DNA from 3 places in the Scandinavium tedordense genome. Region 2 is predicted to be linked to each of the others. Evidence: predicted binding sites of a transcription regulator. Region 2 holds the regulator's gene; each other region holds the start of a gene.

Region 1 (9,872 bases), on a different contig from region 2:
ACATCGTTCATGCCTTTTTCGATTTCCAGCTTCTTATTGATCCCGTCTGTACCGAGAGTCACTGAGAAATCCGGGTCATCTTTTATCGTCTGACCATTGCTGTACACGGGTTTATTAATTCCTGCAGCTTTTGCCACCTGCAAAGAATAATTCAGCCGTTTTATTTTGGTCTCTTTTTCATATTCCAGCTTCGCGCGATCCAACTCCAGACGCTGTTTTTCGACCTGAATTTTCATCGCCACGGTTTCGTTGATATTTGACATGATCTGTTTGACCACTTTATGCGCGACGAACTTCATGTAGCCGGCCAGAATACTTTGTGTTTCTTCAGGCTGTGGACCGGTAAAAGAAAGCGTCCAGGAGTGATACGGCGTCGTGGGTTCTTTTTTATTACTCGCATCATCCACGGCTTTCATTTTCTCAGAGACTGCCACCACGGCGCGATACAGCTCCGCAGGTTCAACGTCGACACCGTCGAATTGGCTCATCAGCTGTGGCGATGATTTCACGAATTCTTCCAGCATTACGGAGGAGTTAAATTTCTTGATGAAGAGATCAAAAATGCTGGCGCTATCGACGTTGATATCCACGTCGAGAACCTTCACCGTGGCGAGCAACGTGTTGAGCGGCACCAATTGGGTACGCTCGGCCGGGGTGATCACCGAGCTGCTGGTCCATTTTTGAGGTAGAAAGAAGCTAATCGCCAGCGCCATCAGTGCAAAACAGAAGACGGTTCCCAGAATCCGTTTTTTCGCACTCCATAGGATGTCTACTAGCGCCAAAAGATCGATTTCTTGCCCATGGGCAGGAACATTGTCAGGACGGGGAAAAGGAATAATAGCGTCCGATTGCGGTTTAATATCCATAGTTGACATAGTGTGTGAGTCGCTGCGCATAGAGGTAATTTCAATCCAATATATCCCCTCAAGAATTCTCTGAAAACATTTAATTTCGGAAAATACGCTATTGCACGCTATTCAAGGACGAACTACGCACCGGCGCTTTGTTTTCCGCGCCTCGGACGATACCTACTCAAACTCGTAGTTGATTAATTCCGTTAATTGTTTTATTGAAACATAGCATTATGCGTAGAAATTCACGCCGTCGATCAACGCCAATTATATTTAGCGAGTGAATATAAAAAGCCCCGCTATTCAGCGGGGCTATCATTCAAAATCAGAGGTATTACCGTGCCAGCCAGCCGCCATCTACCGCAACGGTATACCCGTTAATGTAATCTGAGGCGCTGGAGGCCAGGAAGACGACCGGGCCCATCAGGTCAGATGGCAAACCCCAGCGGCCCGCAGGGATACGGTCGAGGATTTCGGCACTGCGCTGTTCATCGGCACGCAGCATTTGAGTGTTGTTGGTCGCCATATAACCCGGCGCAATCGCATTCACGTTGATACCGTGTTTTGCCCATTCGTTAGCCAGCAGACGGGTGACACCCATCACGCCGCTTTTCGATGCGGTGTAAGACGGCACACGGATCCCGCCCTGGAAAGAGAGCATGGAGGCGATGTTAATGATTTTTCCGCCGTTACCCTGGCTAATGAAGTGCTTCGCCGCCGCCTGCGCCATGAAGAACACGGCTTTGATGTTCAGGTTCATGACGTCATCCCAGTCTTTCTCGCTGAACTCAATCGCGTCCTGACGACGAATCAAACCGGCATTATTGACCAGAATATCGATATGACCGAACTCGGTCACCGCGCGCTCCAGCAACTGAGGAATGCCGTCGATATTACGCAGATCGGCGGTCAGGCTCAGGAAGCGACGACCGCGGGCGGTGACTTGCTCCATCGTTTCAGTCGGCTCAACGATGTTAATGCCGACGATATCGCAGCCCGCTTCCGCCAGACCAATCGCCATGCCCTGCCCTAAACCGGTATCACAGCCGGTGACTACCGCGACTTTACCTGCCAGTGAGAATGTGTCGAGAATCATAGTAAGTCCTTATTCATTTCGCGCCTGTTTCAGACAGGCAAGATTATTGGCTGTCCGCGACCTAGCGCAGATCCTTCACCGCAACGTGGTCCATATCATCGAAGACCTGGTTTTCGCCGACCATACCCCAGATGAATGTATAAGCCTGAGTACCCACGCCAGAGTGAATAGACCAGCTCGGTGAGATCACCGCCTGCTCGTTGTGCATCACGATATGCCGCGTCTCCTGCGGCTGTCCCATCATGTGGAACACGCAGGCGTCATCGGCCATGTTGAAATAGAAATAGACTTCCATCCGACGTTCATGGGTGTGGCACGGCATGGTATTCCACAGATTGCCCTGATCCAGTTCGGTCAGGCCCATGCTGAGCTGACAGGTTTCCAGCACGTCCGGAACAAAGTATTTATTGATCGTGCGACGGTTGCTGGTGAGGTTATCGCCGAGCGTCACCGGTGCCACATAGGCAGGGGTCACTTTTTTGGTCGGGAAGGTGCTGTGTGCTGGCGCGCAGTTGTAATAAAACTTCGCCGGTTTTGCCAAATCGACACTGGCGAACACGACTTCTTTCGCGCCCTTGCCGACGTACAGCGCATCGCGATGGCCTATTTCGTAGCACTTGCCATCGACCGTAATGGTGCCTGGCCCGCCAATGTTAATCACACCCAGTTCACGGCGTTCGAGGAAATAGCTAACACCCAGCTGCTTGCCCACTTCACCGCCAACGGAGACGGTCTTCGCGACCGGCATAATCCCTCCCACGATGATGCGATCGATGTGGCTGTAAACCATGGTGTATTCATCCGCGACAAATACCTGTTCAACTAAAAATTCGTTGCGCAGGCCCTGAGTATCGAGGGTTTTGGCGTGCGCGCTGTGGATGCTTTGTCTGATGTCCACGGTAACCTCCAGCAAGAGTGATTCATTTTGAAAAGCGGTTTTGCTTTTCCGTTGAGGCCATCTTAATCCTCTGCCAGAGTCTTTTCAATTACAAATAAAACAGCGTTTCATTTTTTCTGCATTAAAATACCAGAAATGCAAATGCGATCACGTTACTGACCAATCGCCCATAACACACTTTAATTAAATTATTTTAAAAACAATAGATTACAAAACCTTTAAAAAAGGCCGAATGTATAAAGAAAGGGAGTGTAAAAATAAAGATGTATCGCAGGAGCGGAAGGTCGTTGGCCCGGTGAGCAGAGCGCCACCGGGAAAAGTAAGTTTATTCGCGCTCGACGGCCAGCGCCACGCCTTGCCCACCACCAATGCACAGTGTGGCCAGCCCTTTACGGGCATCGCGCTTGATCATCTCATGCACCAGCGATACCAGAATACGGCAGCCAGATGCGCCAATCGGATGGCCCAACGCGATCGCCCCACCGTTGACGTTGACGCGTTTTTCATCCCACTCCAGCACTTTTCCGACGGAAATCGCCTGCGCGGCAAATGCTTCATTGGCTTCGATCAGATCAACGTCGTTCAGCTGCCAGCCCACACGCTCGAGACAACGCCGGGTGGCATACACCGGGGCAATACCCATTAACGCAGGATCGACGCCGACGCTAGCGAACGCGCGGATCCGTGCCAGAATCGGCAGATTAAGCGCCATCGCTTTGGATTCACTCATCATCATCACCGCCGCTGCGCCGTCGTTAATGGACGATGCGTTACCCGCAGTGACCGAGCCGAGCGTGTCGAACGCCGGCATCAAGCGCGCCAGCCCTTCGGCGCTGGCGTCGGTGCGCGGCTGTTCATCGGTATCCACCACCTGAGCCAGACCGTTTTTCTGCAGATTCACCACTGGCACGATTTCATCGCGGAAGCGGCCAGAATCAATCGCCCGGCGTGCCTTCTGTTGTGAGCTGAGCGCCCAGGCGTCCTGCAACTCGCGCGAAATGCCGTATTCACGCGCCAGGTTTTCCGCCGTCACGCCCATGTGATAGTCGTTGAATGCATCCCACAACCCATCATGCACCAGGCTGTCGATAAGCTGGCTGTTGCCCAGACGCGCACCGGTGCGGCTGTCGGTTAACACATGCGGCGCACGGCTCATGTTCTCCTGACCACCCGCAATGACCACATCGGCTTCGCCGCACTGAATGGCCTGGGTTGCAAGATGCAGCGCCTTCAGACCCGAGCCGCAAACGTCGTTGATGGTTATCGCAGAAACGGTATTAGGCAGGCCGCCTTTAATCGCGGACTGGCGCGCAGGGTTTTGCCCAGCGCCTGCCGTCAGCACCTGTCCGAGGATGACCTCATCCACTTCCATGGGATCCAGTCCGGTACGTTCCACCAGCGCTTTCACCACCACACTTCCCAGCTCTACTGCCGTAAAGCACGACAATGCGCCCTGGAAACAACCAATCGGCGTTCGAACTGCACCTACGATAACGACGTCTTTCATCCCGACCTCAGCGCAAATAATCAGCGCTATAGTAGAGCGTTGTTATCAACAATTATCGTAATTGTTTAAAAAAAGTGAGTTTTATCACAAAGAAAATGACCGTCATATAACATTCATTTTACCTCGAATGACTACCCCTCATTCTCCCTCCCCCGCCCTGGTTGAAATAAGGTAAACTCGCCGCTGTTTTTTAGTTATCCGGTTTAAATATTCAAAAAATGTCAAAACTATGGTCAAAAGACGAAACGCTGTGGAGTTTCGCGTTATATGGTACTGCTGTGGGTGCGGGCACCTTGTTTCTACCGATTCAGTTAGGCTCCGCTGGGGCGATGGTGCTCATGATTACGGCCTTGGTCGCCTGGCCATTAACCTACTGGCCGCACCGCGCGCTGTGTCGCTTTATTCTCTCCGCTAACTTGCCTGCCAACGTCGGGATCACCGGTGCGGTGAACCACTATTACGGCAAGAAAATCGGCAATCTGATCACCGCTCTGTATTTCATCGCCTTCTTCGTGGTGGTGCTGATTTACGCAGTCGCCATTACCAACTCCCTCACCGAACAGCTGGCTCAGCATATAACGGTGACGCTTGGGGTGCGGATGCTGGTGAGTCTTGCGGTGGTGCTGGTGCTGAACCTGATTTTTCTGATGGGCCGCCACGCGACGCTAAAAGTGATGGGCTTCCTGGTGTTCCCGCTGATTGGCTACTTCCTGTTCCTGTCGCTGTATCTGACCGGATCCTGGCAACCGGCGATGTTCAGCGGCCAGCTAACGTTCACCCCGCACACGCTTCACCAGGTGTGGATCTCAATCCCCGTGATGGTTTTCGCTTTTAGCCATACGCCAATTATCTCGACTTTCGCCATCGACAGACGCGAAAAGTTCGGCGATGAGGCTATGGATAAATGCAAAAAAATTATGCGGGTTGCCTATCTCATCATCTGCCTGAGCGTGCTGTTTTTCGTTATCAGCTGCCTGCTGGCGATTCCGGAAGGTTACATCACCAACGCCAAAAACGAAGGTGTGACAATCCTTTCCGCGCTGGCGATGATGCCTGCGGCACCGCATTGGCTGGCGGTATCCGGCATTATTGTGGCTATCGTTGCGATGTCGAAATCGTTCCTCGGCACCTATTTTGGCGTCATTGAAGGGGCGAGTGAAATCGTGCAGGCGACGCTGAATCAGGCGGGCATTCGTAAAAGCCGCGCCTTCAACCGCGCAACGTCGATTCTGCTGGTATCTACTCTGACCTTCGTGGTGTGCTGCATCAACCCGAACGCCATTTCGATGATTTATGCCATCAGCGGCCCACTGATTGCGATGATCCTATTCATCATGCCAACGCTCTCCACCTATCGTATCCCGGCCCTCAAGCCGTATCGCTCGGTCGGCAGCTTTATCACCCTGGTTGTCGGTTTACTCTGCGTCTCGGTGATGTTCTTCAGCTAATCTCTGATGCGGCAGGCGACTGCCGCACATTCCGTTAAACTTTCTTACCCGCATTCCTCAGGCAATCGGTTTACACTTACCCGCTAAAGCCATCATGAGGAAACCATTATGTCCAGCGTTAAACAGTCCGGCAGCTTTACTCTTGGCAATCGCGAAATTTGGCGTTTGGGTTACGGTGCGATGCAGCTCGCCGGTCCGGGCGTGTTTGGCCCGCCGAAAGATCCTGAGATGGCGGTAAAAGTCCTACAGGCCGCGCTCGACGCAGGCGTGAACCATATTGATACCTCCGATTTCTACGGCCCGCACGTTACCAATCAGCTGATCAAAAAAGCGCTGCATCCGTATCCGCAAGAATTGACCATCGTGACCAAAGTCAGCGCCCGTCGTGATGAACAAGGGAACTGGCTGCCTGCGCTGTCTGCGCCGGAGCTGACTCAGGCCGTCGAAGACAACTTGCGAAATCTCGGTCTGGATGTGCTGGACGTGGTCAATCTTCGCAGCATGATTAGCGTGCATGGCCCGGCAGAAGGTTCGCTGGCAGAACCGCTGGAAACGCTGATCAAACTGAAAGACCGTGGTCTGATTCGTCACATCGGTCTGAGCAACGTCACCGCAAAACAGGTCGAAGACGGCATGAAAATGACCGACATTGCCTGCGTGCAGAACTTCTATAACGTGGCAAATCGTCACGATGACGCGCTGATCGACACCCTTGCGGCGAAGAACATTGCCTACGTACCGTTCTTCCCGCTCGGTGGTTTCTCGCCACTGCAATCTCAGGAAATCAACGACATTGCGGCCAGCCTTGATGCCACGCCAATGCAGGTCGCGCTGGCCTGGCTGCTACAACGTTCGCCGAATATCCTGTTGATCCCAGGCACGTCCTCACTCGGTCACCTGAATGAGAACCTTGCCGCCGCCGCGCTCACGCTGCCGCCAGAGGCGCTGGACGTGCTGAATAACCTGCCACAGGCGGCGCAGCACTAAGACTTAAGCGCCCGTGCAATCTCTGCCGTTATAACGCGCTGAGAAACTGTTTTTCCAGCGTGCTGATAGTGCCGTCCTGCTTTAACTGGCTGACGGCACTGTCAATTATCTGCCGCGTCTTTTCATCCCCTTTGCGCAGCCCAATCACACGGGTCGACGTCAACACCGCCAAAAGCTGGTTGCCGCTCTGGCAACATCTTGCCGCCGGGGAAACGAGTGCGTTAAAGCCGAACTGAAATAATTTTTTTACGCCAGCGTAACTTTTTCATCACCTCCGGCGAACTGTAGGAGAAGACCTTTTCCCTACGTGACTGGAGCTGACCATGATTGCTGTGAAACATCGCTTATCTCTGCTGACCGCCGCCGCGGCCTTTGGCCTTTCGCTGATGGCGTTCAACGCTGACGCCGCTCTACCGGCAGGTGCCCAGGCGCCCACTTTCCAGCTGCAAGGTGCGCTGGCGGGTAAACCGCTGACCTTCTCACTGCAGCAGGCGCTGCAAAAAGGCCCGGTGGTGCTCTACTTCTTCCCGGCGGCATTCACCAAAGGCTGTACGCTGGAAGCCCATGATTTCGCTGAAGCTACCGATGATTTTAAAAAGCTGGGCGCGACGGTAATTGGCGTTACCGCCGGGAACGTCGATCAGGTGGGCAAATTCTCCCAGCTGGAATGCCGTAACAAATTTGCGGTCGCCGCCGATCCGGGCGCGAAAGTCGCCGCTGAGTACCAGACGCAAATGCAGATGGGTGGTAAAACGCTGTCTGACCGCACCTCGTTTGTCATTGCACCGGACGGAAAAATCCTAATGAGCTACACCGACCGCAACCCGGATGCCCACATCCAGAAAACCATGGATGCGGTAAAACAGTACGCCCAGTCGCACTCCTGAGCGCTGGCTCTCCTGAAAACGAATAGAGACGCGCTATGCTAACCGCCCTGTTCGCCGCCTTTTTAGGCGGCATTATTCTCAACTTTATGCCGTGCGTATTTCCGGTGATTTCGCTAAAGGCGTTTGGCCTGATCCGCCATGACGGCGATCTTTCCAGCGCCCGCCGCGAGGGCCTCGGTTTCCTGCTCGGGGTCATTGTCACCATGATGGCGCTGGCCGGAATATTACTGGCGGCGCGGGCCGGTGGCGCGGCGGTTGGCTGGGGCTTTCAGCTTCAGTCGCCGCTGGTAATTTCCCTGCTGGCGCTGGTTATTCTCGGCGCGGCGCTCAATCTGCTCGGCGTGTTTGAAGTGGGCTTATCGCTCCAGCGCGCGGGGGAAATATCCCTCGGACGCGGCGCGTTTGTTCGCTCGGCACTGACCGGCGCACTGGCGATCATTGTCGCCACGCCGTGCTCGGCCCCCTTCATGGCGAGCGCTATTGGCTACGCGCTGGTTCAGCCTCCGGTCATTTCCCTCGCGATATTCTTTGCGCTGGCACTGGGGTTTGCCGCGCCGTTTACGCTGATTTCACTGTTCCCGGCGCTGGCCAAACGCCTGCCGCGCCCTGGGGCGTGGATGAACACCCTCAAACATGCGTTAGCGTTCCCGATGCTGGGGGCGTTTGCATGGCTGGTGTGGGTGTTGGCGCAACAGGCTGGTACCACGGCGCTCGGTACTCTGCTGGCGGGTTCGGTGGCGCTGAGTTTCGCCGCCTGGCTGTACGGGATTGCCCAGCGTCGGCATCTCGCCGGACGCGGTTATCGGGTGATGTACGCCGTCACCGCCGCGCTGCTGGTTGCGATTCTGCTACCCCTCCCGAGTGTGATGAAGCCGATTGAAACGGCCGAAACCACCGTCAGTACCGCGCCAATCAAATGGACGCCGCAAACCGTGGCCGATCAGCGCGGGCACGGTAAAGCCATTTTTGTTAACTTTACCGCGTCGTGGTGCATCACCTGTCAGGTGAACGACAAAACCTCGCTGTTGACTCAGGCGGTGAAAGAGGCGCTGGCGCGCACCGGCACGCTGTATATGGTGGCAGATTCGACTAAATTTAATGCTGATGTCGATGACGCACTCAGCCAGTTCGGTCAGGGTGGATTGCCGATGTACGTGGTGTACCCTGCCGACGGCGGCGCACCGAAAGTGTTGCCTCAGGTGTTGACCCCGAGCATTGTGGTCAACGCCCTTAATCAGGCGGCCGGGAAAAAGGCGTGATCTCCGCAGCAGCGGCGCGCCAGGCCGTTCCGGCGCCAAGCAGCAAGGCGGAATATGGGTAAGGTGGAAGTCCCGCGCGACGCGTGGCCCGCGTTTATGGCGCGCGCCCAGGCAGGTGACCGGCAGGCGTATACGCAGCTGTTGCAGACGCTGGTGCCGGTTATCCGCGCGATAGTCCGCAAACAGGTGGACGACGAGGTGCTGACCGAAGACGTGATACAGGACGTGCTGCTCACCCTGCACCGGATCCGTCATACCTACGATCCCGCCAGCCCTTTTCTGCCGTGGCTGATGGCGATTTCTCAGGCCCGCGCCATTGATGCCCTGCGCCGTCGCGGACGTCGCGACCGGAGGGAAGTGGTTGAGGATGAGACGACGCTGAACGTGCCCGACAACGCGCTGGCCCTGAAAGCTGAAATGCTGGACGTCGGCGAGGAACTGGACGGCTTTTTAAACCAGCTACCCGCTCGCCAACGGCAGCTGGTGGAAGATGTGCATTTGCAGGAAATGAGCCTCGCCGAAGCTGCTCAGGCCAATAATCTGACGGTCGGCGCGGTCAAATCGCTGCTACACCGGGCGTTGAACAATCTTCGTCGTTATGGAGCCCATCATGGACAGTCATGAGGCATTAATCGAAAAGCTCAGCCGTAGCGCGGCCCCCGTGAAACGCGCTCTGCCGGTACACTGGCGCGTGGCGAGTTGGGTACTGCTGGCCCTGCCTGCGGGCGCCCTCGCGAGCCTGCTGCTTCAGCGCACCGCCACCGACTGGTCGCAGCCGGGCGCTGCGTGGGCGATGGCGCAGCTGGGACTGGCGTTTACCATGGGGTTGCTGGCGATCAATGCCGCATTCACGCTCAGCATTGCCGGCCGCCGGCCGCTGAATATGCGCTGGCTACTGGCGCTGGCTACGGTTTGGCTGGGGTCGGTGCTGGTAAATAT
Region 2 (9,872 bases):
AGCCAGGGCGAAACCCTGTGGCACACCAGCAATGTGTTTACCAACGAACCGGCGCTGAAGCTGGGTCGTAAGCTGGTGGCCTCGACATTTGCCGAGCGCGTGGTGTTCATGAACTCCGGTACTGAAGCCAACGAAACCGCGTTCAAACTGGCGCGTTATTACGCTTCCACGCGCCACAGTCCATACAAAACCAAAATCATCGCCTTCAATAATGCGTTCCACGGCCGCTCATTCTTCACGGTTTCTGTGGGAGGACAGGCAAAATATTCCGACGGCTTTGGGCCAAAACCGGCGGATATCATCCACGTCCCGTTTAACGACCTGCATGCAGTGAAAGCCGTGATGGACGATCACACCTGCGCGGTAGTGGTTGAGCCCATTCAGGGTGAAGGCGGCGTGCTGGCGGCGACCCCGGAATTCCTCAAAGGTCTGCGTGAACTGTGTGATGAACATCAGGCGCTGCTGGTTTTTGACGAAGTGCAGAGCGGCATGGGGCGCACTGGTTCGCTGTTCGCCTACCAGTATTTCGGCGTGACGCCGGATATCCTGACCAGTGCCAAAGCGCTGGGCGGTGGTTTCCCGGTGAGCGTGGTACTGACTACTGAAGAGATTGCCAGCGCGTTTCACGTCGGTTCTCACGGCTCTACTTACGGCGGAAATCCGCTGGCGTGCGCAGTGGCCGGTGCGGCGTTTGATATCATCAATACGCCTGAAGTTCTGGGTGGCGTGAGCACCAGACGCGAACGTTTTGTTAAGCATTTGAAGAATATTGACGCTGAATTCGATGTGTTCAGTGATGTTCGCGGCATGGGGCTGCTGATTGGTGCTGAACTGAAACCGCAGTACAAGGGCCGCGCTCGTGATTTCCTGCATGCTGCTGCTCATGAGGGCGTAATGGTGCTTAACGCCGGGCCTGACGTAGTACGCTTTGCGCCGTCGCTGGTGGTGGAATCTGCGGATATCGATGAAGGGATGGCGCGCTTTGCGGCAGCCGTGAAGAAGATTGTCGGCTGACGGTTTATGCTCGACGTTTAAGCCAGCTGCCGTGATGTGGGCGCTGGCGCCAGGCCACTGACGAGATGGTATGCATCGAATTCAGATGGCCCAGAATGCGTTGTAAATGCTGTTCCATGGTGCTTAACGGCCCGTGGGAGAGCGCCTCCGTTGATTCCATGATATTCGCATCGCCGCTTCCCCCCGGTCCGTCATATTCCAGTCGCTGTTGGCAGCGCTGCAGAGCAATCTCGCAGGACTGCAAATAACGTTCGGCCAAATCTTCAGTCAGCATGTTGTGTTCGCGCGCCAGCGTCGTCATCGCGTTGATGTGTTCGACGATAAACTGGCTGTGCGTAACCCACAGCTTCATGTCTGCCAGATAATGCGAGTTAAAGCCGGGCTCTTGCATCGCCTGGTTCAGCGAGTTGAACAACGCGTTGTGCGCCTGATTCACCCGCATCCGCTGATAGGCCAGCGTCGGAGCCTGAGGGTCGTTGCTGAGAATCAGTCGGATAGCCTCCTGATCCGCCTCCAGTGCTTGCTGGGCATTTTTGCGTAATAGCCCACTTTGCCACTGCGGCCACAGCCAGACCATCCCGCCGAAGGCAATCAGACAGCCAATCACCGTGTCGACAAAACGGGCCAGAATGAAATGTTCGCCGTTCAGGGTCAGCAGTTGGATGGTGTAGACCGCGGTGACCGTAAAGCCCACCGTTGCCCAGCCGTAGCTCTTGCGAATGATCAAGTAGCTCGCCAGCGTGATGACTAACATTGACGCCAGCGTGTAGCCTTCCGGCACGTGAAAGTGCAGGGTGCCAGCGGCTATCACCAGCCCGGCCAGCGTGCCTGCCGCCCGGTGGAAAATCCTGACCCGCGTTGCGCCGTAGCCATTTTGCGTCACTAGCAGGACGGTCATCAGGATCCAGTACGGTTTCGGCAGATGCAGCGCCGCGCCCATCAGGCTGGCAATGCTGAGCATGACGCTGATTCGCGCCGCACTGCGCAACGCCGGGGATTTTAGCGACAGATAGCTTTTTAGTGCGGCAAACAGCGGCAGGCGACGTTCGTTATCAGCCATCAGATTGCGTGGATAGAGCGGGCGCTGAAGGCGCAGCACTCGGGCGATTCGACTGAAGTGCCAGGCGCAGAACTGCCCGACCGGGTTATCCGGATGCTGATGTGCGATTTTTTCCAGCGCGCCAATCTGCTTGTCCATGTTGAAACGTTGCGGAAATCGGTGGTAGAGGATGTCATCCGCCATCACACGCAGGCGCGCCGCAATGGTCTGTGCATTCCAGCGGATCACCGCTTCAGCGTGGCTGCGTTCAACCAGTTTCTGCACTTCGGCGGGCTGATGCAGGCTGACGGAAATGTGCTCCTGCAAATCGAGGCCAATCTGGAAGGCGCGCAGCAGGCGCTTATATTCATGGTTCTGATTGGCGGCCAGCATGTGCATTTGCTGATAGCACAGGGTAATCAGATCGACGGCCTTCTGCTGGCGGCTGAGTAATGGCGGCAGCGCTTTTTCCGGATCGGTATGCTGAGTCAACAGGCTGTATTTGGCTTCACAGTAATCGGCCAGCTGTCGATACAGCAGGCTTAGTGATTCACGTAGCGGCTGTTCACGCCACATCCAGAACCAGAACCAGTTGAACAAGCCATACCATAGTGTGCCGAGAGCGTAGATGAGCAGCGGCTCCCAGACCGGCATATTCCCCGCAAGGCTGAGCGTAAAGATGGCCGCAATGAGCGATGCGGGCAGTAAACGGGCGTGAAGCGAACTGATTTCTGCAGTGACGCCGAGGATCAGCGCCAGCCCAGTCAGGATCAGCGGTAAAGGCACGGTATGCGCCAGCAGCAGCTGAACCGCGAGGCTACAGCCCGCAAACAGCGATCCGCCAATTATCAGGCGTTTGAAGAAACGTTTATGCGGTGTGTCCAGCCCGGCGATGTTGCAGCAGGCGGGGACTAACGAGAACAGCAGACCGTACTTGAGGTAACCGAGCACCAAACCGATAGCCACGGGGGTACATAACACCAGCGTTTGCCGCAGTGCATAGTTAATTTCCGGGTGATAAATCAGCCTGCGCCACATCAGGGAAAAGACAAAAACGGCGTACTGCAGGGGCAATACGCCGTTCAGCTAGCTTAGCGGGTACCGTAAACCACGATAGTTTTACCGTGGGCGGAGATCAGACTCTGATCTTCGAGCATTTTTAGAATACGGCCAACGGTTTCGCGGGAGCAGCCGACGATCTGACCGATTTCCTGACGAGTAATTTTAATTTGCATACCGTCCGGGTGGGTCATTGCATCAGGTTGTTTCGCCAGATTCAGCAGAGTCTGTGCGATACGACCGGTTACGTCGAGGAATGCCAGGTTACCTACTTTTTCAGAGGTGACCTGCAGACGACGAGCCATCTGAGAAGAGAGACGCATCAGGATATCCGGGTTTACCTGGATAAGCTGACGGAATTTTTTATAAGAAATTTCTGCCACTTCACAAGCGGTTTTCGCCCGAACCCAGGCACTACGCTCCTGACCTTCTTCGAACAGGCCAAGCTCACCGATAAAATCGCCCTGGTTGAGGTAAGAGAGGATCATCTCTTTACCTTCTTCATCCTTGATGAGTACTGCAACAGAGCCTTTCACGATGTAGTACAGCGTTTCTGCTTTTTCACCCTGGTGAATCAGCGTGCTCTTCGATGGGTACTTATGAATGTGGCAATGAGACAAGAACCATTCAAGGGTAGGGTCTGTTTGCGGTTTGCCAAGCACCATGCGCGGTTATCCTCTGTTATAAGCTGTCTCCAATGGCAGACACGACACTGCCACTGGCTTTGCAATCGTATCCTTCCCTGTGCCTGGGAAGTCGGCTGTCGGATTTTACTGCAGCCTGTAATGTGATGTTCTCTGCATACACGCATTACTTCAATGTATTACTGTTGCAGCACGACTGTTTTAGCATAGCTTTTGTCGCCTGTCTCCTGGTGTCTCGCTTCAGCATGACGCGCGTCGCCTTCCGTTGCGAGAATTGTTATGTGCGCGTAATCTGTCAGGAAAATTGCTACTCGGGAGTTAACAAATATGCAAGCGCGTGTGAAATGGGTTGAGGAATTAACCTTCCTGGGCGAGTCAGCTTCTGGCCACCAGATTATGATGGATGGTAACTCTGGCGATAAAGCCCCAAGCCCGATGGAAATGGTGCTGATGGCCGCGGGCGGTTGCAGCGCGATTGACGTGGTGTCCATTTTGCAGAAAGGCCGTCATGACGTGACCGACTGTGAAGTGAAACTGACTTCCGAGCGTCGTGAAGAAGCACCGCGTTTGTTCACCCACATCAATCTGCACTTCATTGTGACCGGTAATGACCTGAAAGAAGCGGCAGTGTCGCGTGCGGTGGATTTGTCTGCGGAGAAATACTGCTCTGTAGCGTTGATGCTGGAAAAAGCGGCGAAGATTACACACTCGTTTGAAGTGGTCGAAGCCTGATTGAGTGGCGGGGGCGTTACGCTGACCCGCCCTAAAAAATGATGCACGCCCGTTGGCGTGCATGCGATTACCCTATCTTTTTTCCTTCCATCAACCGCTCGACCAGCGGTGACATAATCAATTCCATTGCCAGCCCCATTTTCCCACCCGGCACCACCAAGGTGTTCATGTGAGAAATAAACGAACCTTGCAGCATCGCCAGCAGCCAAGGGAAATCAATATCGCCCAGATTCTGGAAATGGATAACGACAAAGCTCTCATCCAGTGACGGAATGCCCTTTGCCGCAAAGGGGTTGGAGGTGTCGACGGTCGGCACGCGCTGGAAGTTGATATGCGTCCGGGAGAATTGCGGCGTAATGTAGTTGATGTAATCTTCCATCGATCGCACCACTGAATCCATCACCGCTTCACGTGAGTGACCGCGCTCGCTGGTATCGCGGGTCAGCTTCTGGATCCACTCAAGGTTAACAATCGGCACCACGCCCACCAGTAAATCGACGTATTTCGCGACATCATTTTGTGGGGTTACCACGCCGCCGTGCAGACCTTCATAAAACAGCACGTCGGTCGGTTCCGGCAACGGCTGCCACGGCGTAAAGGTACCCGGCACCTGATTCCACGGAACGGCTTCGTCGTAGGTGTGCAAATACTTGCGCGACTGTCCGGTTCCGTTCTGACCGTAGGTCATAAACGTATTTTCCAGCAGGCCAAAGTCGTTGGCATCTGGCCCAAAATAGCTGATGTGACGGCCCATATCGCGCGCTTTGCGGATAGCCATGTCCATTTCAGGACGCGTGTAACGGTGGAAGCTGTCGCCTTCTACTTCGGCGGCAGTAAGATTGAGTTGAGCAAAGATTTTACGGAAGGCGAGGCTGGTGGTGGTGGTTCCCGCCCCGCTGGAACCGGTTACGGCGATCACCGGATGTTTGGCAGACATAGCTAACGACTCCCTGCATAAGCAATGGTTTTATTATAGTCAGCCGTGGAATTGGGTACGGGGCATGATATTGACCGTCTCGTGCAGTTCGGACCACACCAGAACGACATCCCCGCTTTTCAATTGTTGTTTTACGTCGGCGACCTTGTCTTCAAGCGAACGTTCATGTTCACCATAATCGGTGCCTTCGCGCAACACAAAGCTTTCAATCAGGCTATCGAGCGTTTCGGGAGCCAGATCTTGCCAGGGAATAATCATAACGGGGTTCCTAACCAGCGAGTGAGCCAGGCGGGAATGCGTTTCTCCAGCCACATTTCAGGATGGCGCAGCGTACCGCCGACAAATCCGACATGACCGCCATACTCCGTCAGCTGGTATTGAATATTGGCCGGAAGCTCTTCCTGAGACGGAATCGAGTGATGATCCATAAACGGGTCATCTTTTGCATGAATGATGAGTGTTGGTTTGGTTATCTGGCTCAGTACCGGCATCGCACTGCATTGGCGGTAGTAATCAATCGCGTCAGCATAACCGTGGATTTTTGAGGTAATCAGATCGTCAAACTCACGAATACGACGCACGCTTTTCAGACGCTTCAAATCCACCGGCAACGTTCCTGGATAAGCCTTCAGTTTGCGAGATGCATTGGCTTTCAGCAGGTTCAGCAGATAGCGCTGATACACGCGGGAGAAGCCTTTATCCATATGATAGCTACAGGCTTCCAGCATGAATGGCGCGGAGACGATAACTGCGGCATCGAGTGGCGTATTGTCACCCTCTTTGGCCAGCAGACAGCCCAGCATGTTGCCACCCAGCGAATAGCCCACTGCGGCCGTTGGGACGTCGCCAAATTCACGGCGCAGCCAGGAGAGGAACCAGGTGCCGTCTTCAGTTTCGCCTGAATGGTAGATGCGCTGAGCGCGGTTCGGTTCACCGCTGCAGCCGCGGAAATGCATCACCACCCCGAGCCAGCCGCGCTGCTGCGCCGCGTGAATCAGACCGTGAGCGTAAGGGCTGTACAGGCTGCCTTCCAGGCCGTGAAAAACCACCAGGCGAGGCTTATGCCGTGCCTGATTCGGATCTTCACTCCATGCCAGATCGATAAAATCCCCGTCCGGAAGATCAAGACGCTGCCAGTGCGGGGTGAACAACACTTTACGACGGATGAGACGCGGTAACATGGTCTGCAGATGGCAGTTGCGCACGCCTGTCATTGGTACAAAGGTGTCGTTCTCTTCTGGAGGTACTTCAAAGTCTACTGGGGTTACCTGAGCCATACCTTTACGCTGCTATCGTGAAAAAACGCTCTACTATACCGTCATAACACCGTTATGACGGATATGTGTTTATGAAAATGAGCCGCTGTGCGCTTTCGATGAGTTAAATCACTCTTCCTGAAGCATCTGTTCCAGCTGTTCGTGCGCATCCAGCCACGCCATTTCACACTCTTCCAGCCCTGATTTCGCCGTGGCCTGCTGTTGCAGACATTCGGTGAGTTCCGCTTTTCGTGTTTGGTCGTACAGCCCGCTGTCGCTGAGTTTTTCTTCTGCGGCCGCAAGCCGGGTATTGAGCTTTTCCATCTCTTTTTCCAGACGGGTAATCTCTTTACGCAGCGGCTGCGTCAGGGTGCGCAGCTCTGCATCACGACGTTTCTGATCTTTACGTGCCTGAGCGCTATTGGTGTTGTCTTTTGGCGCGTCGTCATTCTGACTTTCCTGCTTCTGAACATCGCTCAGCCATTGCTGATAATCTTCCAGGTCGCCATCGAAAGGTTCCACTTTCGCATCGTGAACCAGATACAGATCGTCAGTGGTGGAGCGCAGCAGGTGACGGTCGTGCGAGACCACAACCAGCGCGCCTTCGAATTCAATCAGCGCTTCGGTCAGCGCCTGACGCATGTCGAGATCCAGGTGGTTAGTCGGTTCATCGAGCAGCAGCAGGTTCGGGCGCTGCCAGACGACCAGTGCCAGCACCAGACGTGCTTTTTCACCGCCGGAGAAGCGACGCGTTTCTTCGCTGACTTTATCTCCCTGGAAACCAAAACCGCCGAGATAATCGCGCAGCTGTTGTTCCAGCACGTGCGGCGCCAGACGCACCAGATGCTGCAGCGGCGATTCGTCGGCGCGTAAAAACTCCAGCTGATGCTGGGCAAAGTAGCCGAGTTTAATACCCTTCGCCAGACCCATCTCACCGCTCTGGGCTTCCAGCTCACCGGCCAGAAGTTTAATCAGCGTTGATTTACCCGCGCCGTTGCGACCCAACAGGCCAATGCGCGAGCCGGGTACGAGATTGAGTTTAATCGAATCCAGAATGGTGCGATCGCCGTAGCCCGCGCTGACTTTTTCCATCTTCAGTAATGGATTTGGCAGGCTTTCCGGTTCGCGGAAGCTGAACTGGAATGGGTTATCTACGTGCGCCGGAGCAATCAGCTCCATGCGTTCCAGCATCTTCACGCGGCTTTGCGCCTGTTTAGCTTTAGATGCTTTCGCCTTAAAGCGATCAATAAAGCTCTGCAGGTGCGCTACTTTTTGCTGTTGGCTTTCGTACATAGACTGCTGCTGAGACAGGCGGGTTGCACGCTGGATCTCAAACGAGGAGTAGTTGCCGGTGTACTCAAACATCGCCTGTTGTTCGATGTGAATAATTTTGCTGACCACCGGGTCGAGGAAATCGCGGTCATGGGAAATCAGGATTAGCGTGCCCTGATAGCTTTTCAGCCATTTTTCCAGCCAGATTACAGCGTCGAGATCAAGGTGGTTAGTTGGTTCATCGAGCAGCAGCAGGTCAGAACGACATATCAGCGCCTGCGCCAGGTTGAGGCGCATACGCCAGCCGCCGGAGAAGGAGCTGGTTGGACGCTCAAGCTGTTCATTGCTGAAGCCCAGACCGTGTAGCAGGCTGGAGGCGCGGGAGCGAATAGTCCACGCATCAATGGCGTCCAGTTTGCCGTGTACGGTGGCGATGGCGTGACCGTCGTTGCGCTCGTTGGCTGCATTCAGTTCGGCTTCAAGTTGACGATATTCGCGGTCGCCATCAATCACATAGTCGAGAGCAGGCTGAGGGAGGGCAGGGGTTTCCTGATTCACCCACGCTAGCTGCCAGTTTCCCGGATAGGTGAAACTGCCGCCATCGGCGCTGATCTCGTTTTTTAGCAGCGACAGCAGCGTGGATTTGCCGCAGCCGTTTTTACCCACCAGACCCACTTTTTGCCCAGGGTTAATAATGGCTGTGGCGTTATCCAGCAGGACACGCACGCCGCGACGAATTTGTAACGAGGAGAAAACAATCATAAGGCGCCGTATGTTCAGACTATGTTAAATTGTCATTATGATAATGTAGTGTGGTGAACCCAACGCTACACCGGGCGGCAATGGTAGCCCAAAACAACAACGATAGACAAAAGCATTCAGGCGCATCTATGAACAAGGGATGCGAAATGGCCTGTCTGCTCATTGACCGGGAGGGGAATGATGTCAGAGACAGCAAAAGTTTTGCTGCTGTATGCCCATCCGGAATCTCAGGACTCGGTGGCCAACCGGGTTTTGCTTAAGCCGGCTCAACAGCTTGAAAACGTGACCGTACATGATTTGTACTCGCACTATCCTGATTTTTTTATCGACATACCGCGCGAGCAAAAGCTGCTCCAGGAGCATGACGTTATCGTGTTCCAGCATCCGCTTTATACCTATAGCTGTCCGGCTCTGTTGAAAGAGTGGCTTGATCGCGTTCTTAGCCGCGGTTTCGCCAGCGGCCCTGGGGGGAATCAACTGGCGGGAAAGTACTGGCGTAGCGTGATAACCACCGGCGAACCGGAAAGTGCGTATCGCCACGACTCCCTCAATCGCTATTCGATGAGCGACGTTTTGCGCCCTTTTGAGCTGACGGCCGCGATGTGTCGTATGCACTGGATGAATCCGATTATTGTTTACTGGGCGCGTCGGCAGCCACCGGAAGCATTGGCGAGCCATGCCAGAGCTTACGGTGACTGGCTGGCGAATCCTGTCACTCCGGGAGGCCGCTAATGGAAGGAACGGATTTACTGCTGGCGGGCGTGCTGTTCCTGTTCGCCGCAGTTGCCGCGGTGCCCCTGGCCTCGCGTTTAGGTATTGGTCCGGTCCTGGGCTATCTGTTAGCGGGGATTGCTATCGGGCCGTGGGGTCTGGGTTTCATCAGCGATGTGGATGAAATACTGCACTTCTCCGAACTCGGCGTGGTGTTCCTGATGTTCATCATTGGGCTGGAGCTGAATCCGTCTAAGCTCTGGCAGCTGCGACAATCCATTTTTGGCGTGGGCGCGGCGCAGGTTCTTTTGAGTGCGGCGATCCTCACCGGCTTGCTGATGCTGACCAACTTCTCCTGGCAGGCGGCGGTGATCGGTGGGATCGGGCTGGCGATGTCTTCGACGGCGATGGCGTTGCAGCTAATGCGCGAAAAAGGTATGAACCGC
Region 3 (9,872 bases), on a different contig from region 2:
TCTTCGGCGTTGAAGTAGCGCTCGTAGGCCACAAGGGTCATTTTGGCGTCGATCACTACGTCTTTGTCCTGCGGCAGACGGACAATCACATCGGGCTGCATACGGGCGCGGGTATCGGTTTCGATACTGACCTGCGTCTGGTATTCATGGCCTTCGCGCAGGCCAGAGGCTTCCAGCACGCGGGTGAGCACCACTTCCCCCCAGTTGCCCTGAGTTTTGTTATCGCCTTTTAGCGCTTTAGTCAGATTGACCGCTTCCTGGGTCATCTGCGCATTCAGCTGCTGGAGATTACGAATTTCATGGGCCAGGGTGTGGCGCTCCTGCGCCTCTTTACCGAAGCTGTCCTGCACTTGACGACGAAAGCCGTCGAGCTGCTCGCGCAGCGGCGTCAACAGACCGTGCAGGCTCTGGCGGTTCTGTTCATCCACCCGGCGATTGCTGTGCTCAAAAATGCGATTGGCGAGGTTTTCAAACTGCTCGCTCAGACGCTGCTCGCTGTTCACCATCTGGCGAATTTTGTCTTCCGCGTGCAGCTGCGTGGATTCCAGGCGGGTGCTCACTTCGCGCAAATCGGCTTCCAGCGAGGTGTTAATTTCCCGCAGGCTGCGCAGCTCGTTGTTCAGCAGTTCACACTCGTCACGCCAGTGGGCATTTTGCGCCAGCTGCTGCTTCGCCGCGTTGAGTTCAATGTCGAGTTCATGCCGCTCTTCAATGAAATCGGCGCGCAGCCTGTCGGCATGGGATTTACTGGCTAACCAGCTAAACGCCGCCCCGACAATCAGCGCTGCTACTGCGCTTAAAATGATTGAGATGTCCACCCTTCCCCCTGCTTCAACAACGTATCGGCACAACAGAATCTAATTGTTAAGTGTGCTGTATAAATGTCCAGCTGAAAAGGGTTTTCCTGCGAGGATATGCGCAAAATAAAAAAGGCCGAACGCGTCGGCCTTTTTCATCGAGAAGGGAATTACAGCAGGCGGCGTGCCGCTTCGACCACGATTTTCACCGCGTGGCTTTCGGTTTTCTTCATGGTTTCCGCGTTCGGGATTTCTTGCTGGGTACGGTTGACGATGACGCCTGCAACCATGCCCGCGCGCAAGCCCTGGCTGGAACACATGGTCAGCAGGGTGGCGGATTCCATTTCATAGTTCATCACGCCCATCGACTGCCACTCTTCCATCGAACCTTTATAACGGTTAACGACGCGGCCGGAGAAGGTGTCGTAACGTTCCTGGCCTGGGTAGAAGGTGTCGGAAGATGCGGTCACACCGATATGGGTCGTGGCGCCCACAGATTTGGCGGCTTCCACCAGCGCGGTGGTACAGGCGAAATCAGCGACAGCCGGGTATTCCATCGGCGCGAAGTGCAGGCTTGCACCGTCAAGGCGAACGGATGCGGTGGTCACGAGCACATCACCGACGCTGATGTTTGGCTGAATTGCGCCGGTGGTGCCCACGCGCAGGAAAGTACGAATGCCCAACTGGGCCAGTTCTTCAACCGCGATAGAGGTGGATGGACCGCCGATACCGGTGGAACACACGATGACCGCTTTGCCATCAAGCTCTGCACGCCAGGAGGTGAATTCACGATGTGATGCCAGCTTGACCGGCTTATCCATCAGCGCGGCGATCTTTTCCACACGCTCCGGATCGCCCGGGACGATAGCGAGCGTTGCCCCTTGTAAATCGTTCTTGGTGAGGCCGAGATGAAAAACATCAGACGTAGACATAAAAAACTCCTCTCTGGGTCGAGTTGTCAGCAGAAGCAAAAACGCACTTTACCGAAGCTTTGGACACATTTTCGTGACACCTGTCACTATGAATGAAAAAGTTTGCATTGAATTTCTTATAAACAGTGATTTACATCACATTAACAAGTGATAACGATAACCACTGCACATAAGATAGCCGTTTTCTGGCACTGTGAATTGTTAACCTGCGGGCTATATTTACCTTTGCGCTAATGGATGGGACGGAGAATGCCATGACCAACAAACAACCCGGCTTTGCACCGGCTGCAGAACCGCACGCATCAACCTCAATTCTGACACCTGAAGACGTCATCATCGCGGGTGAAACCTCTATTCCGTCGCAGGGTGAAAATATGCCTGCGTTTCACGCTCGCCCGAAAAATGCCGATGGCCTGCTGCCGGTCGTGATTGTGGTGCAAGAAATTTTCGGCGTGCACGAGCATATTCGCGATATTTGCCGACGTCTGGCTGTGGAAGGCTACCTGGCGATCGCGCCGGAACTCTATTTCCGTCAGGGCGATCCGAATGATTATGCCGATATCCCAACGCTGTTCAGCGGCCTGGTCTCGAAAGTGCCGGATGCCCAGGTGCTGGCCGATCTCGATCACGTTGCCAGCTGGGCTTCACGTAACGGCGGCGACGCCAGTCGTCTGCTGGTCACCGGTTTCTGCTGGGGAGGACGTATCGCGTGGTTGTACGCTGCGCATAATCCGCAGTTGAAAGCCGCGGTGGCGTGGTACGGAAAACTGGTGGGTGAAAAATCGATAAATTCGCCGAAGCATCCGGTCGATATCGCCATCGATTTAACCGCGCCGGTGCTGGGTTTGTACGGCGGGCAGGATACGGGCATTTCGCTCGAGAGCGTAGATACCATGCGTCAGGCGTTACGGGCGGCAAACGCCAAAGCCGATATTATTGTTTACCCGGAAGCCGGACACGCATTTAACGCTGACTATCGCCCGAGCTATCACGAAGAGTCCGCCAAAGACGGCTGGCAGCGTATGCTGGCGTGGTTTGCGCAGTACAGCGGGAAGAAGGGATAACGATTTTCAGACTGCCCGGCAACGCTGCCGGGCAAATGCCAAAGTATTATTGTTTGACGATCAACGGCGTTTTCAACTGATCCACCAGCAAATACACCAGATCGTGCAGTAACCCCGCCAGATCCTGCGCATTTCGTGCCAGGAGCGTGTTTCCGCTCAACGCCAGGGTTAACGCCTGCGCATAGTCCAGCATAAATTCTGAATCCTGCCAGCACTCCGGTACGCTGGAGAGGGGCACCGTTTGCGTCGTCAGTTGACGGACAATCCACTCGGGTAAATCTTCTACGCAACGTTGGCGCAGTACCGTGAGTGCGTGCGCTAACCGCCCACACAGTGCCTGCCGGTAATATTCATCTTCACATTCCACCATCACGCTAACGAACGTGGCGCAGAGATCGGCGGTAGTGAAAGATCGGCTGAGCCGGATAGCGGAATATCGAGGACGTCCTGGATTTCTTGCAGATCGTCCTCAGAGAGAGTTGGGCTTGAAAAAGTAGTCATAAGGTAGCTTCCATGTATGTATCGGAGAAGCCACCACTGGAGTTCCTACGCTCACAGGTGGTGACGCTGACGGGGGTAGGAATACCGGCATACATGGACCCGGCCAACCTTTCGGTTGCCCCGCCAGCGTCACCAGAGAGTTTACTGTGATGTGCGTTGGCCTGACACATAAAATATGCATCACCATGCAGATACACGGGTTCCTACGCCCGGTTGCGGGATTGACCGCAACGCCATCACCTTACGAATACCATGGTTATAAAGAAAGCAGTTTTACGCGTTGCATCCGAGTTGCTTTCCGTTTTGCGAGCACGTTTCAGAAAAGCAACCCGGCACTTACGCCTGACGCAGGTTCTGCGCGGCCTTCACCATGTTCGCCAGTGCGGCGCGGGTTTCTGGCCAGCCACGGGTTTTCAGGCCACAGTCCGGATTGACCCACAGGCGCTCTGCCGGAATGCGCTGAGCGGCTTTCTTCAGCAGCGCTTCAATCCACTCAACGCTTGGTACGTTCGGGGAGTGAATGTCATACACACCCGGGCCAATTTCGTTCGGATATTCGAACTCTTCGAACGACTCGAGCAGCTCCATGTCTGAACGCGAGGTCTCAATGGTGATAACGTCAGCATCCAGCGCGGCGATGGAATCCATGATGTCGTTAAACTCGCAGTAACACATGTGGGTATGGATCTGCGTTTCATCTTTCGCCACCGCGGCGTTAATACGGAATGCTTCCACGCCCCACGCCAGGTAGGCTTCCCAGTCACTTTGACGCAGCGGCAGCCCTTCACGCAATGCCGGTTCGTCAATCTGGATAATGCCGATACCCGCAGCTTCCAGATCCGCCACTTCATCACGCAGCGCCAAGGCAATCTGTTTGGCGATGGTTTCGCGGCTCACGTCTTCACGCGGGAATGACCAGCACAGAATGGTCACCGGACCGGTCAGCATGCCTTTCACCGGTTTGTCGGTCAGAGACTGCGCATATTTCGCCCACTCAACGGTGATCGCTTCCGGACGGCTGATGTCGCCAATCACCACCGGTGGCTTCACGCAGCGGGAACCGTAGCTCTGCACCCAGCCATTTTGGGTGAAAACGAAACCATCCAGATGCTCGCCGAAGTATTCGACCATGTCGTTACGTTCGGCTTCGCCGTGCACCAACACGTCCAGTCCCAGACGTTCCTGCTCAACGATGGCCTGTTTGATATGTTCGGCGATGCCGGTGCGATAGTGACCCGCATCGAGATTGCCTTTTTTGAAGTCGAGGCGCAGGCCGCGAATTTCAGTGGTCTGCGGGAAAGAACCGATGGTGGTGGTCGGCCATGCTGGTAGATTGAAACGCGCCCGCTGGGCTTCAGCACGCTCAGCATAAGGCCGGCTACGCTGGCTGTCCTGAGCGGTGATCGATGCCAGACGTTTTTCTACCGCAGCATTGTGTACGCGACTTGAGTTGCGACGAGCCTGAATTGGCGCGCTCCATTCAGCAATGACTGCGGTGTCGCCGCTGTTGAGCGCATCACGCAGCAGGGCCAGTTCCTGACATTTTTGCAGCGCGAAGGCGAACCAGCTTTTTACTTCCGCATCGAGACGTGTTTCCACGCTCAGGTCAATGGGGCTGTGCAACAGTGAGCAAGAAGAGGCCACCCACAGCGCACGTTTGCCGACGATGTCTTTAACGTGTGTATATTTCTCTGTCAGATCGGCCCGCCAGACGTTACGGCCATTCACCAGGCCCGCAGACAGCAGCCACTCGGCTGGCAGGCGGTTGTGCAGTTCAGCGACGTCATCTTTACCGTGCACCAAATCGACATGCAGACCCTGCACCGGCAGCGCGGTGATGGTGTTCAGGTTTGGCGTCACGCCTTCGAAATAGGTGGTCAGCAGCAGCTTCGTTTTGCCCTGCAGCGCATCGTAAGCGGGCTGGAACGCATCCAGCCATGGACGCGGCAGCTCCAGCACCAGAATCGGTTCGTCGATTTGTACCCATTCGACGCCGCGCTTTGCCAGTTCCGCCAGTACCTGCTGGTAGACCGGCAGGATATCTTTCAGCAGGCTCAGGCGGTCGAACGGCTCGCCCTTCACTTTACCCAGCCACAGATAGGTCACCGGGCCAAGCAGCACCGGTTTCACGTTGTGGCCCAGCGCCAGCGCTTCGTCCACTTCATCCAGCAACTGGGTCCAGGTCAGTTTGAATTCCTGCCCTTTAGTGAATTCCGGCACCATGTAGTGATAGTTGGTGTTAAACCATTTGGTCATTTCTGCCGCTGCCGCCGGTTCACCGGTGGGCGCCCGACCGCGACCAATACGAAACAGCGTGTCGATATCCACTGAGCCATCTTTGTTCTGATGACGAGCCGGCACGTTGCCCAGCAGCAGGCTAGTAGTCAGAACATGGTCGTACCAGGCGAAATCGCCCACTGGCAGCAGATCCACCCCAGCGTCTTTCTGCTGCTGCCAGTGACGGCTACGCAGCTCGCGCCCGGTCGCCAGCAGTTCTTCACGGCTGGAATTGCCCGCCCAGTAGCTCTCTTGTGCTTTTTTCAGCTCACGGCGAAGGCCGACGCGCGGGAATCCCAGGGTGTGGTTTTTGATTGTCATGGCCGTTCCTCTTTTATTAATTCTATGGATTTCAGGTCAGAGCCAGGCGGCAAGTGAGCTCATCCCCAGGAGCTTACTCAAGTAAGTGACTGGGGTGAGCGAGGGCAGCCAACGCCGCTATGGCCTGAAAGACGACGAATTTGGACGTCTGGATGTTTACACATCTATAATTGGCAGGTACTGTATGATCCTCAAGCGCAATTTATTCATGCCGAAGTGAAGGACTTTCATGATCGAGATTAAACACCTGAAAACGCTACAAGCGTTACGGAATAGCGGATCGCTCGCAGCAGCGGCAGCCATGCTGCACCAGACGCAATCCGCGCTTTCTCACCAATTCAGCGATCTGGAACAGCGCCTTGGCTTCCGGCTATTTGTCCGTAAGAGTCAGCCGCTGCGCTTTACCCCGCAAGGAGAAATTCTGCTGCAGCTTGCTAATCAGGTTCTGCCGCAGATTAGCCGTGCATTGCAGGCCTGTAATGAACCACAGCAAACCACGCTGCGGATCGCCATTGAGTGCCATAGCTGTATTCAGTGGCTGACGCCCGCACTGGAAAACTTCCGTTTGAGCTGGCCGCAGGTGGAGATGGATTTCAAATCAGGGGTAACTTTCGACCCGCAGCCTGCGTTGCAGCAGGGAGAGCTGGATATCGTGCTGACCTCAGACATTCTGCCGCGCAGCGGTCTGCATTATTCGCCGATGTTTGATTATGAAGTGCGACTGGTACTGGCACCCGATCATCCCCTGGCCGCGAAAGCTCGCATCACGCCGGAAGACATCGCCAGCGAATCACTGTTGATTTACCCGGTGCAGCGCAGCCGACTCGATATCTGGCGTCATTTTTTACAGCCAGCAGGCGTGAGTCCCTCGCTGAAAAGCGTGGATAACACGTTGTTATTGATTCAGATGGTTGCAGCTAAGATGGGCATTGCTGCCCTGCCGCATTGGGTGGTGGAGAGTTTTGAACGCCAGGGTCTGGTGGTGACCAAAACCCTGGGCGAAGGTCTGTGGAGCCGACTGTACGCTGCCGTGCGCGATGGCGAGCAGCGCCAGCCAGTCACCGAAGCGTTTATTCGCTCAACACGGAATCACGCTTGCGATCATTTGCCGTTTGTTCGGAGCGCGGAGCGACCCAATGGCGATGGACCCACAGCGAAGCCACAATCACCAACGCACCTGTAATAAAGCTCGGCCAGTGCGGCTGCTGTTGCCAGATAGCCAGGTTCACCAACAATCCGGCAGGCACATGCATGTTATTCATGATCCCAAGCGTACCGGCGTCCACCTGCGTGGCGCCGTAGTTCCACATGAAGTAGCCCAGCCCTGAAGCCACCACGCCGAGCCACACCAGAATGCCCCATTGCAGTGTTGTCGTCGGCAGCTTGTTCGGATCCCCGAGCATGAGCCACGCCACCAGTGCCACGATGAGTGCGCCAAGATAAAACCAGGCAAAGGCGTTGTGCTGCGGCATCGGGTGGATTTCCATTAAGCGCTTGTAGCCCACCATCCCGAGAGCAAAGCAGATATTCGACAACTGGACCAGCAGCAGCCCGGTCCAGAAATGCGTGCTGACATGGTCATAGCGAATGATCGCCGCGCCAATCACCGCCAGCATGGCACTCAACAGATAACCCCAGCGCAGCCTGCGCTTGCTCATCAGATCGTAAATCAGGGTGATGTACAGCGGCGTCAGCACCGTAAACAGCAAGAATTCGGACACGGTCAGGTAGAGATACGCCCGGAACGCCAGCAGGTACATGATGCCAAGCTGCATCGCGCCCACCAGCATGTACATCAGCAGCACTTTCAACGATTGCGAGCGCGCCCGCAAGAATGGCAGGAACACCAGCGCCGCCAGGCCCACGCGCATCAGCACGGAGAAATAGCTGTCGACGCTGCCCGCCAGGTACTCGCCAATCAGGCTGAAGGAAAATGCCCACAACACGGTGGTGATAATCAGTAACGCCACGATGAGACTCTCTCAGGATAGTTTGCGGGCATTGTAGCGGAGTATTCAGTTGACAACTGGACAAATAACGAACACTCACATTCCGCAGCGGCTATTTCGCGGTCCTAATTAGTCCATTACTGATAGTTATGCGTTGGAATTCGGGGAATACTGAATCTCTTCCCCCATCAGCAGTATTTTCAGGATGGACCCTGTGACTGACGGTAATTTTATTCCTTCGATTCTTCACCAGTTGAACGCCTCACGCGCGCGGCTGAAGCAGGCTATCCACACCCGACAACTGGAGATGTGGTATCAGCCTATCGTCCAGCTGGATAGCGGCTGCGTCGTGGGGGCCGAAGCGCTGGTGCGCTGGCCCCAGCCAGACGGCAAACTGCTGGCGCCGGACAGCTTCATTCCTTTTGCTCGTGAAACGCAGCTGCTGAGTACGATGACAGAGTGGGTGGTTGAGCAGGTACTGAACGATCTCGGCGCATGGCTGCGTCAGAATCGGCGTCAATATGTTTCCATTAACGTCGAACCCGACGATCTGCAATCCACCGATCTGCTGGCGCATTTATCGATGCTGTGTCATGGCTATGGCGTTCACCCGCAGCAAATCACGCTGGAAATGACGGAAAGCAGTATGGTTGACCCGGAAGCCATCGCCCCGATGGTCGAGCGCTATCGCCAGGCAGGACACGCCATTTATCTGGACGATTTTGGCAGTGGCTATGCGAACCTGAATTATCTGCAGGCGATGACCTTCGATATGCTCAAAATTGATAAAACGCTGGTCGACCCATTGCCGGGGAAAAGCCTGCTACCGCAGGTTATCGCGCTGGCGCAGTCACTGTCGCTGGAGCCGCTGGCGGAAGGGGTTGAAACGCAGGCACAGGCCACGTGGCTGAAATCGCATGGTGTGAAATATGCGCAGGGCTGGTTATACAGTAAAGCCCTGACAAGCAGGGCTTTTATAGACTGGAGCGAATCGCGTTGCGTTACGCCTGATTGAGATACAGGCGGCGCAGGTAATGCGGTACCGCATCATCCACGTTCGAACCAATCACTTCCAGTTCCGGATGCAAATCTTTCAGCCGCTGATGCGCGTTATCCATGATGCAGCCTTTACCCGCCATGGAGAGCATTTCAGCGTCGTTCATGCCGTCACCAAATGCGATGCAGTCCGGCAGACCGTAACCCATCATTTTCGCGACCGCTTCCAGCGCGTGTCCTTTTGATACACCGCCCGCCATGACTTCCAGACAGGTCAGGGTCGAGAAACTCACGTTGACGCGATCGCCCCAACGGGCGTTGATCGCCTGCTCTAACGGCAGCAGTACGTCGTGATCCGGCGAAGAGAAGAACACTTTGCTGACGCCTTCGGCTTCCAGCAGGCCCGGTTCATACAGCGAATAGTTGAAAATCGCTTCCTTGAAGAAACGCATCTCTTCCGGACGATGGCGGTTCATAAACCATTCGTCGTTGCGATACACATTGGTCACGATATCCGGATTGTTATTCACCACGCCAAACAGGTCAGAGGCAATATCGCTATCGAGGTTATGGGCAAACACCAGATTGCCGTCGGTATCGTGAACGCGAGCACCGTTGGAGGTGATCATGAATGCCTTGATGCCCAGGCCATCGCGGATCTGACCAACGTCAATGTGGTGGCGGCCAGTCGCAAAAACAAAGTTCACCCCTTTTTCGGTCAGCAGGGTCAGCGTTTCTTTGGTGTAGGAGGACAGACGATGGTCGGGATTGAGCAGCGTACCATCTAAATCAGACGCAACAACCTGGTACATAAACGAATTAAACCTCTGGTAAGAGCGGCGCTAACGCCGGATTAATTATGTCGATCGTAAAACTCGACGATGGTCTCGAGCGCGACTGAACGCATATCGTCCTTTTCGAAAAGGATCTCATGATAAGCACCGGGAATGACAAGCGGATTAATGCCTTCACAAGGCTTGCCCGCCGCGGCGCGAAGTTCGCAATAACGGCCATGCATACGGTTATCCACGACCT

The links. The regulator CRP, encoded in region 2, controls carbon source genes, mostly activating them, when cyclic AMP is high. The targets are predictions, from matches to a motif close to ATGTGANNNNNNTCACAT.
Region 1: a site for CRP is predicted at 4,425-4,442, ahead of MUU46_RS02865 (acetyl-CoA C-acetyltransferase). Genes of this name have one in related genera too.
Region 3: a site for CRP is predicted at 1,853-1,870, ahead of udp (uridine phosphorylase). Genes of this name have one in related genera too.

The regions. Positions count from the first base shown of each region.
Region 1 is NZ_JALIGG010000048.1:20,668-30,539, reverse strand. Features, by position in the region: gene wzz(fepE) (LPS O-antigen length regulator Wzz(fepE)) at 1-875, opposite strand, end outside; gene kduD (2-dehydro-3-deoxy-D-gluconate 5-dehydrogenase KduD) at 1,186-1,947, opposite strand; gene kduI (5-dehydro-4-deoxy-D-glucuronate isomerase) at 2,009-2,845, opposite strand; gene MUU46_RS02865 (acetyl-CoA C-acetyltransferase) at 3,171-4,352, opposite strand; gene MUU46_RS02860 (amino acid permease) at 4,571-5,800, shown strand; gene MUU46_RS02855 (aldo/keto reductase family oxidoreductase) at 5,909-6,787, shown strand; gene MUU46_RS02850 (hypothetical protein) at 6,816-6,953, opposite strand; gene MUU46_RS02845 (peroxiredoxin) at 7,111-7,674, shown strand; gene MUU46_RS02840 (protein-disulfide reductase DsbD family protein) at 7,710-8,933, shown strand; gene MUU46_RS02835 (RNA polymerase sigma factor) at 8,988-9,557, shown strand; gene MUU46_RS02830 (DUF1109 domain-containing protein) at 9,544-9,872, shown strand, end outside.
Region 2 is NZ_JALIGG010000055.1:401,323-411,194, forward strand. Features, by position in the region: gene argD (bifunctional acetylornithine/succinyldiaminopimelate transaminase) at 1-1,014, shown strand, start outside; gene MUU46_RS12795 (YccS/YhfK family putative transporter) at 1,019-3,091, opposite strand; gene crp (cAMP-activated global transcriptional regulator CRP) at 3,145-3,777, opposite strand; gene MUU46_RS12805 (OsmC family protein) at 4,084-4,488, shown strand; gene MUU46_RS12810 (phosphoribulokinase) at 4,556-5,425, opposite strand; gene MUU46_RS12815 (YheU family protein) at 5,465-5,683, opposite strand; gene MUU46_RS12820 (hydrolase) at 5,680-6,702, opposite strand; gene MUU46_RS12825 (ABC transporter ATP-binding protein) at 6,811-8,715, opposite strand; gene kefG (glutathione-regulated potassium-efflux system ancillary protein KefG) at 8,896-9,447, shown strand; gene kefB (glutathione-regulated potassium-efflux system protein KefB) at 9,447-9,872, shown strand, end outside.
Region 3 is NZ_JALIGG010000045.1:58,165-68,036, reverse strand. Features, by position in the region: partial or broken gene rmuC (DNA recombination protein RmuC) at 1-818, opposite strand, end outside; gene udp (uridine phosphorylase) at 968-1,729, opposite strand; gene MUU46_RS01630 (dienelactone hydrolase family protein) at 1,984-2,793, shown strand; gene MUU46_RS01625 (hypothetical protein) at 2,840-3,166, opposite strand; gene MUU46_RS01620 (hypothetical protein) at 3,163-3,294, opposite strand; gene metE (5-methyltetrahydropteroyltriglutamate--homocysteine S-methyltransferase) at 3,631-5,892, opposite strand; gene metR (HTH-type transcriptional regulator MetR) at 6,122-7,075, shown strand; gene MUU46_RS01605 (carboxylate/amino acid/amine transporter) at 6,963-7,862, opposite strand; gene MUU46_RS01600 (EAL domain-containing protein) at 8,056-8,856, shown strand; gene yigL (sugar/pyridoxal phosphate phosphatase YigL) at 8,843-9,649, opposite strand; gene pldB (lysophospholipase L2) at 9,691-9,872, opposite strand, start outside.